DNA from 3 places in the Gordonia sp. SCSIO 19800 genome. Region 1 is predicted to be linked to each of the others. Evidence: riboswitches for the same ligand, from Rfam matches in the RefSeq annotation. Region 1 holds a riboswitch; each other region holds the start of a gene.
The links. A riboswitch is a leader RNA that binds a small molecule or an ion and turns the genes downstream of it on or off. The one in region 1 is predicted to bind thiamine pyrophosphate.

Region 1 (3,269 bases):
CATGACCGGCTCGTCGTGCTGGTTCCAGATGACGTTCTTGGTGACCATCAGGTCGATCATCTCGGGACTGCTCACATGGCGGAACGACTCGAGCGAGACGTCGCAGATCAGGCGGTCCCCGACCTTCATCGGCTGGTGGTAGACCAGCCGCTGATCGGTCTGCATGATCTGCCACATGTCGTAGCCGGTGACGACGTCTTCGAAGAGCTTGCGCTGGGCGATGATCCCGAGCACCGACACGTAGGTGGGCGCGGCGATCAGGCGGTCGTGACCGAAGGCCCGGGCGCCCTCCTCGCTCCAGTGGGTCGGGTGCGCATCCTGCACCGCCATCGCGTGCTTACGGATCTCCTCGCGGCCGATCTCGTAGTAGTCGTCGACCGTGTAGTGGAAGCCGACGAGGCTCTGCGTGTGGGCGGCGATCTCGTCGGGGGTCGGCTTCGCGCCACCGTTCGACGCCTCGTCCGGACGATCCTGGATCTCGGCTCCGCTTACCTGTGACATTGAGCTCTACTCCCTTCGGGCCCGACACAGCAAGACGGGCTGCCTCATCGAGAGGCAGCCCGCTGCTGGTGGTACTTCGAAACGGCCGACGACAGCGTCAGCGCGATTCCTTGTGCCCCTGATGCTTGCCGCAGTTCGGGCAGAACTTCTTGATCTCGAGGCGATCGGGATCGTTGCGGCGGTTCTTCTTCGTGATGTAGTTACGGTGCTTGCACACCTCGCAGGCCAAGGTGATCTTGGGGCGAACATCTGTTGAGGAGGCCACTTGATTGCCTTCTTTCGGGTGGTACGTGGTCGGGTTCGGAAGTTCCCTCAGGGCTTGCGACCCTTGCGCTCGGTTCCGGTCGGACCCGATGTGTAGCGGTGGAGGGACTCGATCCCTCGACCTCACGATTATGAGTCGTGCGCTCTAACCAGCTGAGCTACACCGCCCCGCGGACTTCTCGTCCAGCGAGCCCCCTGACGGAATCGAACCGTCGACCTTTTCCTTACCATGGAAACGCTCTGCCGACTGAGCTAAGGGGGCGTGCCCCGGGCGGTTGTGCCCGAGAGCCTTAACGAGGTTACACACTCGCGTCTGCGCTAGACAAATCGCTGGTCGGAGACCGTCTGTAGAGCAGTTTCGCGAGAATGGACCACGCTGTGGCAGGTATAGGATTCGAACCTATGTAGCTTGCGCGACGGATTTACAATCCGCTCCCTTTGGCCGCTCGGGCAACCTGCCGTGCCGCTCTTCCGGCCACCGTGACGGCCGTACGAACAACGCCGTGAAGAATACAACGAACACCGCATCAACGCGCAAACCGGCTGGTCAACAGGCCGGGACACGGTCGTGGCACAGGCGTCCCACTGCGACCCCCACTCCTGCTACTGTGGCTGCGTTCTGACACGGGGTGCTCCGCGACGCGGGGCTGAGATGAGACCCGAGAACCTGTCCAGGTAATGCTGACGAAGGGATGTCATGTCTGTGCATGCGCGCATGCCGGTCTCCGGCCGATTCTCCGACCACCTCTGGGAGGAGACGAAGGGGTTGCGGACGGCGATCGACGACCTCGAGTTCCTGCGGCGGCTCGGCGACGGGACGCTGCCACTGGAGGTGTTCCGCACCTACATGGAGCAGGACTCGCTGTACCTGGCCGGGTACGCGAAGGCCCTCGCCATCCTGGCGTCGAAGTCCCCCGACCCGCAGACCGCGGGGTTCTGGGCGAACTCGTCGGCCACCGCGGCCACCGTCGAGTCGGCGCTGCACGGCGACCTGCTCAACGGCGGCCAGCTGCCTCCGCGTGAGGGCGAACCCGAGCCGTCGCCGGCGTGCCTGGGGTACGTGTCCTATCTGACCGCCGTCGCCGCGACCGAGTCGTATGCGGTCGGCGCCGCCGCGGCCCTGCCCTGCTTCTGGATCTACGCGGAAGTCGGCCGGGCCCTGGCCGCGAGTGCGGCCCAGGTACTCGCCGCCGACCCGAACCACCCCTACGCGCAGTGGGTGACCACCTACGACGCCCCGGATTTCCAGGAATCCGCCTCGCGGGCAAGGGAACTCGTGGACGAGGCCGCGGCGCACGCCGGCGAGCGGGAGCGGGCCGCGATGGCCACGGCGTTCACCGTCGCCACCCGGTTCGAGCTTCTGTTCTGGGACACCGCGCTGAACCCGCAGCCGTGGCCCGCCGCATGAGCGCCCGCGCGCGCCGCCTCCTCACCGTGCTCGCCGCCGCGGTCGTCGCGTCGTCGGCGATCACCGCATGCGGTTCGGGCGCCGATTCGGACGGCACCATCCGATTCGCGCTCGACTGGTCCCCGAACACCAACCACACGGGATTGTTCGTGGCGCAGCAGCGCGGCTGGTTCGAGGAGGCCGGACTCGACGTCGAGATCCTGCCGTACAACAACACCGCCGTGGACACCATCGTGGACGCGGGCAACGCCGAGTTCGGTATCAGCACCCACAACTCGTCGACCTTCTCGCGGGCATCGGGCGCGCAGACCATCTCCGTGTTCGCGCCGCTGCAGAAGTGGGCCACCGGCATCGGTGTCCGCGCCGACCGCCGCGACATCACGAGCCCGAAGGACCTCGACGGGAAGACATACGCCGGTTTCGGCGACCCGGGCGAGGAGAAGACCCTCGAGCAGGTGATCCGAAACGACGGCGGCACCGGCGAGTTCACCTCGGTGACCCTCGGGACCTCGGCTTACGAGGCGGTCTACTCCGGTCAGGCCGACTTCACCGTCTCCTATCTCGCGTGGGAGGGCATCGAGGCCGAACATCGCGGAACCCCGATGAGGTACTTCCACTACACCGACTTCGGATTCCCGGAGGCATACGCGATCGTCGTCGACGCCAACGAGGACTGGCTGGCGGACAACCCGGACCGCGCGGCGGCCTTCGTGACGGCGCTGCAGCGCGGTTACCAGGCGGCGGCCGACGACCCGGACGCGGCGGCCCGCGACCTCCTCGCCGCCAACCCCGGTGCGTTCAACGACGAGCAGTTGGTGTTCCAGAGCCAGCGCATGCTGGCCGGTCAGTACATGAAGGACGCCGACGGCCGGGTCGGGCGACAGACGCTCGAACAGTGGGCCGGGAACTCCGGGTTCCTGTACCGCAGTGGTCTGCTGACCGGCCCGGACGGGGCGCCGCTCACGACCGAGCCGGACTGGTCGACGTACTTCACCAATGACTACCTCGACACCCCTCGGTAGCACCGGCCTGCGTCGCATCGCGCCCGCGCTCGTCGCGGTGGTCGTCCTGGTGGCGGTCTGGCAGGTCTACGTCG
Region 2 (3,269 bases), on a different contig from region 1:
ACCGAGTTCCATCGCCAGGGCCGCGTCGCTCGCCGTGCCGATGCCCGCGTCGAGAATGACCGGCAGCGGGTCGTCGAAGCGGGTGTGGCAGTCGTCGACGATCATCTCGATGTTGTGCGGGTTGAGGATTCCGAGTCCGGTCCCGATGGGCGATCCGAGGGGCATCACCGCCGCCACCCCGAGATCGGCGAGTCGCGCGGCCAGGACCGGATCGTCGTTGGTGTAGGCCAGCACGACGAAACCGTCGGCCACCAGTGCGGCCGCGGCGTCGACGAGTTCGATGGCGTCGGGCATCAGGGTGCGTTCGTCGGCGACCACCTCGAGCTTCACCCAGTCGGTCTCGAACGCCTCGCGCGCCAGCTGGGCGGTCAGGACCGCCTCGGCGGTGGTGTGACAGCCCGCGGTGTTGGGCAGGACGGCGATGTCGAGCCGGCGCAGCAGATCGAAGACCCCGGTGCCCGAGGCCGCGTCGACGCGCCGAACCGCGACGGTGGTCAGCTCGGTCCCCGACGCGACCAGCGCGCGTTCCAGGGTCGCGAGATTCGACGCGCCGCCGGTACCGGTGATGAGTCGCGACGAGAAGTCGCGACCGGCGATGCGCAGATGGTCCGCATCCGGGATCGTCTCGTCGCCGGACTTCTGCTCGGTCCGCGAGGCGTCGGGCTTCAGATCGGCGAGGTCAGCCACCCTGCACCGCCGTGACGATCTCGACGACGGCACCGTCGGTCATCGTGTGCCGGTCCCAGCGGCCGCGCGGGACGACCGCGCCGTCCACCGCGACCGCGATCCCCCGGTCCGGCAACCCCAGCCCGGTGACGACGTCGCGCACCGACGTGTCGGCGCCGACGTCGACGCTCTTGCCGTTGACGGTGATGCTGGCGGTGATACTCATTCCTCTGCTCCTTCCAGAATCGACAACACGCGGGCGGCGGTGCCCGGGGCGAGGACGATCCCGTTGCGCCCGTGCCCGGTCGCCACGACCGTTCGTGTGTCCACACGGGTGACGATCGGCAATCCGTCCGCGGTGCACGGCCGCAGACCGGCCCCCGCTTCGGTCAGTTCGTAGGTCCGCAGCCCGGGGAAGACCTCGATCGCGTCGGCGAGCAGATCCGCGACCCCGCCGGCCTGCGGCGCGCGGTCGGCCGTCCCCTCGGCCTCGTACTGGGTGGCGCCGACGACGACTCCGTCCTCGCGCGGCACCAGGTACACGGCCCGCCCGTGGAGGCGTGCCCGGACGACGTGACCGGGCGGCGGCACCGACCAGCGCGTGCGGTGCAGGCGGAGGATCTCCCCCTTCGCCGCATGCAGGTCCACACCCGGCCAGAGGGCCGCGGTGCCCAGTCCAGCGGCGAGCAGGATCTGGGTGTCGGAACCGAGGTCGTCGAGGTCGGCCAGGGATTCGACGCGCGCGGAGACCAACTCGGCACCCGCCGACGTCGCGGCGGCGCGCAACGCCTCGAGCAGCCGCCGGTTGTCGACGGACCACTCGCCGACCGCGCGGTAGCCACCGACCAGTCGAGAGCTCAGCGACGGTTCCAGGGTCCGGATGTCGCGGCCGGTCACCGACTGCAGCGCGGCATCGGTGGCGGGCTGCCCGGCCCAGACGAAATCGGCGAGATGCCGCAGGTATTCGATGTCGGTGGCCGAGGCCGCGACGAACAGCGAGTCGGTGGCGGTGACGACACCCGGGTCGTCGAGCCGCTTCACGAGCGCCGGCCACAGCCGGACCGATTCGACCGACAGGGCCAGGGACGCGTCCTCGCCGGGATGACCCTCGCCGAGTGAACCGAGCATGCCGCCGGCGACCCAGGACGCGCGCTCGTCGGTGCCGGCGTCGAGGACGCGAACCCGCCATCCGGCGTCGGCCGCGGTGAGCGCACAGGTCAGCCCGATGACACCGCCCCCGACGACCGTCAGGGCGCGGTGGGCAGGGCGCTGCGGTGGGGAATCCACGCTGGGAATCACCTTCCTTCGCCGGAATGACCCGGATCAGGTTCGACGGTCAGCGGAATCTGTCCGCACTCTCAGCCCGGCCGATCCGGACTCCCGTGTGTTCGTGCGATCCACCCTACGCCGGGGCGTCGGGGGTCCGGTTAGCCTGGTCGGCGTGACGACCCCGAACCGCACCAGCTCCGCGTCGACGGACCCCGGCTCCGCGACGGACCGTCGCCGGCGGCTCTCCACGGCCCGCCTGTACCTGTGCACCGACGCCCGGCGCGAACGCGGTGATCTGCTCGACTTCGTCGACGCGGCGCTCGCGGGCGGCGTCGACATCGTGCAGCTGCGCGACAAGAACTCGCCGGGTGAGCGCGAATTCGGGACCCTGGAGGCGGGCGAGGAACTCGAGATCCTCGCGGGCATGCGGACGGTCGCCGACGCGCACGGTGCCCTGCTGGCGGTCAACGACCGCGCCGACATCGCGGCGCTCTCCGGGGCCGATGTCCTGCACGTCGGACAGGGCGACCTGTCGCCGTCGGCGGCCCGCCGGATCGTCGGACCGGACGTCGTCATCGGCGCCTCGACCCACGACCCCGAGCAGGCTGCCGCCGCGATCGCCGACGACGACGTCGACTACTTCTGCGTCGGTCCGTGCTGGACCACCCCCACCAAACCGGGCCGCGCCGCCGCCGGCCTCGACCTCGTGTCCTCAACGGCCGCAACACAATCAGCCAAGCCGTGGTTCGCCATCGGCGGGGTCGACGCCGGCCGCGTCGGGGAGGTCACCGCGCTCGGGGCGCGGCGCATCGTCGTCGTGCGGGCCATCACCGCGGCCGACGACCCGGCCGCCGCAGCCGGCGACCTCGCCGCGATGCTCTAGCGGTTCCCTGGCGGAAACACGTTTGCCCGGTCGGTGTCGCGGGTCTATGGTGGACCGATCATGTTGTGCATCACGAGCGTTCTCGTAACCCGCCGCAGCGGGGTCTGAATCTGACCGACCCCCCGCTGCGGGTCGGTTGCGCTCTCCAGTCGGTCATCCGTTCTTCGACCGAAATCGGTTTTCGAGATGCACCCTCTTCATCTACCTCGTCGATCCTGTTCGTGGACCGAGCGCGACGACCGGCACGGCGGCGACCACTTCGCCGCACGTTTCGGCCGCCCGCTTCCCCCTGGGATGCACGAGGAGGCCGCCGGGATGACCTGGCCGGAATTCACCGACGAGTACTCCCGTGGCGGCACGATCCGGCTGGGCTCCTTCTCTGCCGTCCCGTACTCGGGCGACCTGGTCGAGTGCCGCGCGACGCTCGCGATCGCCGACCGCATCATGTCCC
Region 3 (3,269 bases), on a different contig from region 1:
TACGTGATCACGCCGACCTTGACGTCGTCGCGGTCCGGAAGTCCTAGATGCTCTTTCGGAGTCACGTAGCACAGCATCGCGGTGCCGGCCTGAGCGATCATCGCCGCGCCGATGGCCGAGGTGATGTGGTCGTAGGCCGGCGCGATGTCGGTGGCGAGCGGACCCAGGGTGTAGAAGGGGGCCTCCTCGCACAACTCCTCCTCCAGGCGCACGTTCTCGGCGATCTTGTGCATCGGGACGTGCCCGGGGCCTTCGATCATGACCTGCACACCATGCGATTTGGCGATCGCGGTCAGCTCGCCGAGAGTGCGGAGTTCGGCGAACTGGGCCTCGTCGTTCGCGTCGGCGATCGATCCGGGGCGCAAGCCGTCGCCGAGGGAGAACGTGATGTCGTAGCGGCGGAAGATCTCGCACAATTCGTCGAAGTGCGTGTACAGGAACGACTCCCGGTGGTGCGCGAGACACCAGGCCGCCATGATCGAACCGCCGCGCGAGACGATGCCCGTCACCCGCTTCGCGGTCAGCGGAACGTAGCGCAGCAGGACACCGGCATGCACGGTCATGTAGTCGACACCCTGCTCGGCCTGCTCGATCACGGTGTCGCGATACAGTTCCCAGGTCAGCGAGGCGGGATCGCCGTTGACCTTCTCCAGCGCCTGGTAGATCGGAACCGTCCCCACGGGGACCGGCGAGTTACGCATGATCCACTCGCGGGTGGTGTGGATGTCGGCGCCGGTCGAGAGATCCATGATCGTGTCGGCGCCCCAGCGGGTGGCCCACACCATCTTCTCGACCTCGTCGGAGATCGAGCTGCGCACCGCCGAATTACCGATGTTCGCATTGACTTTCACCGCGAAGTTCTTGCCTATGATCATCGGTTCGGACTCCGGATGCCGGTGGTTCGCCGGGATGACCGCTCGCCCGATCGCCACCTCCGACCGGACCAGTTCGGGGTCGATGCCCTCTCGGGCGGCGATGAACCGCATCTCTTCGGTGATGATCCCGGCCCGCGCCCAAGCTAGCTGGGTGCTCGCGCCGTCGACCGGTTCCGGGCGGCGCCAGTTGTCGCGGGTGGGGGCGAGGCCCTTCTCGACGTCGATGCGCGCCGTCGGATCGGTGTACGGACCCGAGGTGTCGTAGACGTCGAGGTGTTCGCCGTTGGTGAGGTGGATACGACGCTGCGGGACGCGCAGGTCGCCGACCGTGAGGTAGTGCTTGGTGCTGCCCTCGATCGGACCGAGGGTCAGGAACCCTGAGTCGGCGGGTGCGCTGCCGTCGCGAGTCGCGGATACACGTGTGCCCATGGCTTGTCTCCCTACGCCGGCATTACCCGGACAGGTTCGAGCGGTCGGCGACCGCCCGTCGCCATCTCAGCCCTCGGTCATCGTGAGAGCCCCCGCGGTGTAGTTGTCGTGCGTCCGCCACCCTACAGCGCGGAGTTCGTTCGGGTCGTAGGGGTGCGCGCGACCGTCTCGATGTGCGACGACCGGACGATCGGGGTCATCAGTTACGGTTCCGTAAGGTACCGTGTGACCCGGATCACAAGCGGGGCCTATGCCGAGGTTCGGACGGCACATGTCAGTGGTCCGATGTCCACGATCAAGAGGTGAGGAGGGTCGGGTGCTACGCAAGCATCGTCAGCGACCACCACAGTCGGCGAAGTCGATCCTGCAGCAGATCTCGCAGGTGGTGCACAATCCCGACCGCGACCGGTTCGAGCTGTGGGTCGCCGGCGACCTGGTCGGCGTGCTCGGCTATTCGACCGAGACGGTCGACGGTCAGACCACCATCACCGTCCTACACACCGTGCTCTACGACGAGTACACTGGACATGGTCTCGCCACCCGACTCACCCGCACCGTCGTGCACTTCACCCGCGAGCAGGGCGCCCGCCTGCGGCCCGTGTGCACCTTCACCAAGCACTATCTCGACGGCCATCCCGGGATCGTGACGCTCGCGCCGGTGTGATCCGAAGGTAAGCCTCGGCGGCTCCAGAACATTCCTCGCCGGACCCTTCGAGGCTCGTCGCTATCGCTCCTCGCACCTCAGGGAGCAGGGGTTACGCGCTTCCGTCGGATTATGGAGCGGTGGTCGCGCTCCTCGCGCCGGTGTGAGGAACGGGCTCCGACTCGGCTCAGCCCGCCGACGGCTCCGACAGCAGTGTCTCGCGGAGCACCTTCTTGTCGATCTTGCCGACTGCGGTGACCGGCAGTGTGCGTACGACGCGGACCACGTCGGGCAGTTTGAAGGAGGCGAGTCCGCGGTCGGCGAGGAAGGTGCGGATCGCGGCGAGCTCGAGTGGTCGGGCCGGGGGGTGTTCGTGCGAGAGCACGACTGCCGCACAGATCTTCTCACCGAGGGCGTTGTCGGGCAGCCCGACCACCGCGACCTGCCGGACCGAATCGTGGGCGAGGAGGTTCTCCTCGACGTCGTCGGCGGCGACGTTCTCCCCGGCGCGCACGATGGTGTCCTTGATGCGGCCGGTCACGGCCAGGTGCCCCGACGGCAGCCGGGTGACCTTGTCCCCGGACCGGTAGAAGCCGTCCGGCGTGAAGGACTTCTCGTTGTGCGCCGTGGCGCGGTAGTAACCGCGGATCGTGTAGGGCCCCCGCACCAGCAGTTCACCTTCTTCCCCGTCGGGGACATCGGCTCCGCCCTCGTCGACGACCCGCACCTCGTCGAGCTCCGACATCGGTGCCCCTTGCACTTGGTGCACCAAGTCACGCGGGTCGTCGGTCCGGGTGTAGCAGATCAGCCCCTCGGCCATGCCGAAGACCTGCTGGACGACGGGGCCGAGGGCCGCGTCGAGGGCGACGGCGTCGGACTGTGCCAGCTTGGCGCCGCCCACCTGCAGCAGGCGCAGGGAGCTGATGTCCGCCGGCTCCCACTCGGTCGCCGCGCACCAGAGTTGCGCGAGCGCGGGGACGAGCGCGGTCACCGTGACGCGGTGCCGCTCGATGAGGTCGAAAGTGTTGTCCGGACTGGGGTTGTCGGCTAAGACGACGTGGCCGCCCGCACCGAAGACGCCCAGGATTCCCGGGCAGCACAGCGGAAAGTTGTGCGCGGCCGGCAGGGCGACGAGGTAGGTGTCGTCGGCGGTGAGGCCGGCGACGTCCGCGGACAGCCGGGCGTTGAGGTCGTAGTCGTCGTGCGTGCGCGCGATGAGTTTCGGCAGTCCGGTGGTGCCCCCCGACACGAGGAACAGGGCGGGTAGCCCGGCGTCGGGGGCAGCCGGGAGCTCGACCGAGGCGGGGTCGGCGTCGGGGAGC

Region 2: another riboswitch for thiamine pyrophosphate. It lies ahead of thiO (glycine oxidase ThiO); the one in region 1 lies ahead of KB201_RS04765 (TenA family protein).
Region 3: another riboswitch for thiamine pyrophosphate. It lies ahead of thiC (phosphomethylpyrimidine synthase ThiC); the one in region 1 lies ahead of KB201_RS04765 (TenA family protein).

What each region holds. Positions count from the first base shown of each region.
Region 1 covers NZ_JAGRQM010000003.1:166,424-169,692, reverse strand. The annotation lists gene KB201_RS04790 (fused (3R)-hydroxyacyl-ACP dehydratase subunits HadA/HadB) at 1-501, opposite strand, end outside; gene rpmG (50S ribosomal protein L33) at 599-766, opposite strand; tRNA gene KB201_RS04780 (tRNA-Met) at 860-933, opposite strand; tRNA gene KB201_RS04775 (tRNA-Thr) at 955-1,027, opposite strand; tRNA gene KB201_RS04770 (tRNA-Tyr) at 1,145-1,225, opposite strand; TPP riboswitch at 1,381-1,475, shown strand; gene KB201_RS04765 (TenA family protein) at 1,463-2,173, shown strand; gene KB201_RS04760 (ABC transporter substrate-binding protein) at 2,170-3,195, shown strand; gene KB201_RS04755 (ABC transporter permease) at 3,170-3,269, shown strand, end outside.
Region 2 covers NZ_JAGRQM010000014.1:9,473-12,741, reverse strand. The annotation lists gene KB201_RS15935 (thiazole synthase) at 1-621, opposite strand, end outside; gene thiS (sulfur carrier protein ThiS) at 680-892, opposite strand; gene thiO (glycine oxidase ThiO) at 889-1,953, opposite strand; TPP riboswitch at 1,949-2,060, opposite strand; gene thiE (thiamine phosphate synthase) at 2,108-2,818, shown strand; gene KB201_RS15915 (hypothetical protein) at 3,134-3,269, shown strand, end outside.
Region 3 covers NZ_JAGRQM010000004.1:330,588-333,856, forward strand. The annotation lists gene thiC (phosphomethylpyrimidine synthase ThiC) at 1-1,304, opposite strand, end outside; TPP riboswitch at 1,296-1,410, opposite strand; gene KB201_RS07390 (GNAT family N-acetyltransferase) at 1,621-1,968, shown strand; gene KB201_RS07395 ((2,3-dihydroxybenzoyl)adenylate synthase) at 2,135-3,269, opposite strand, start outside.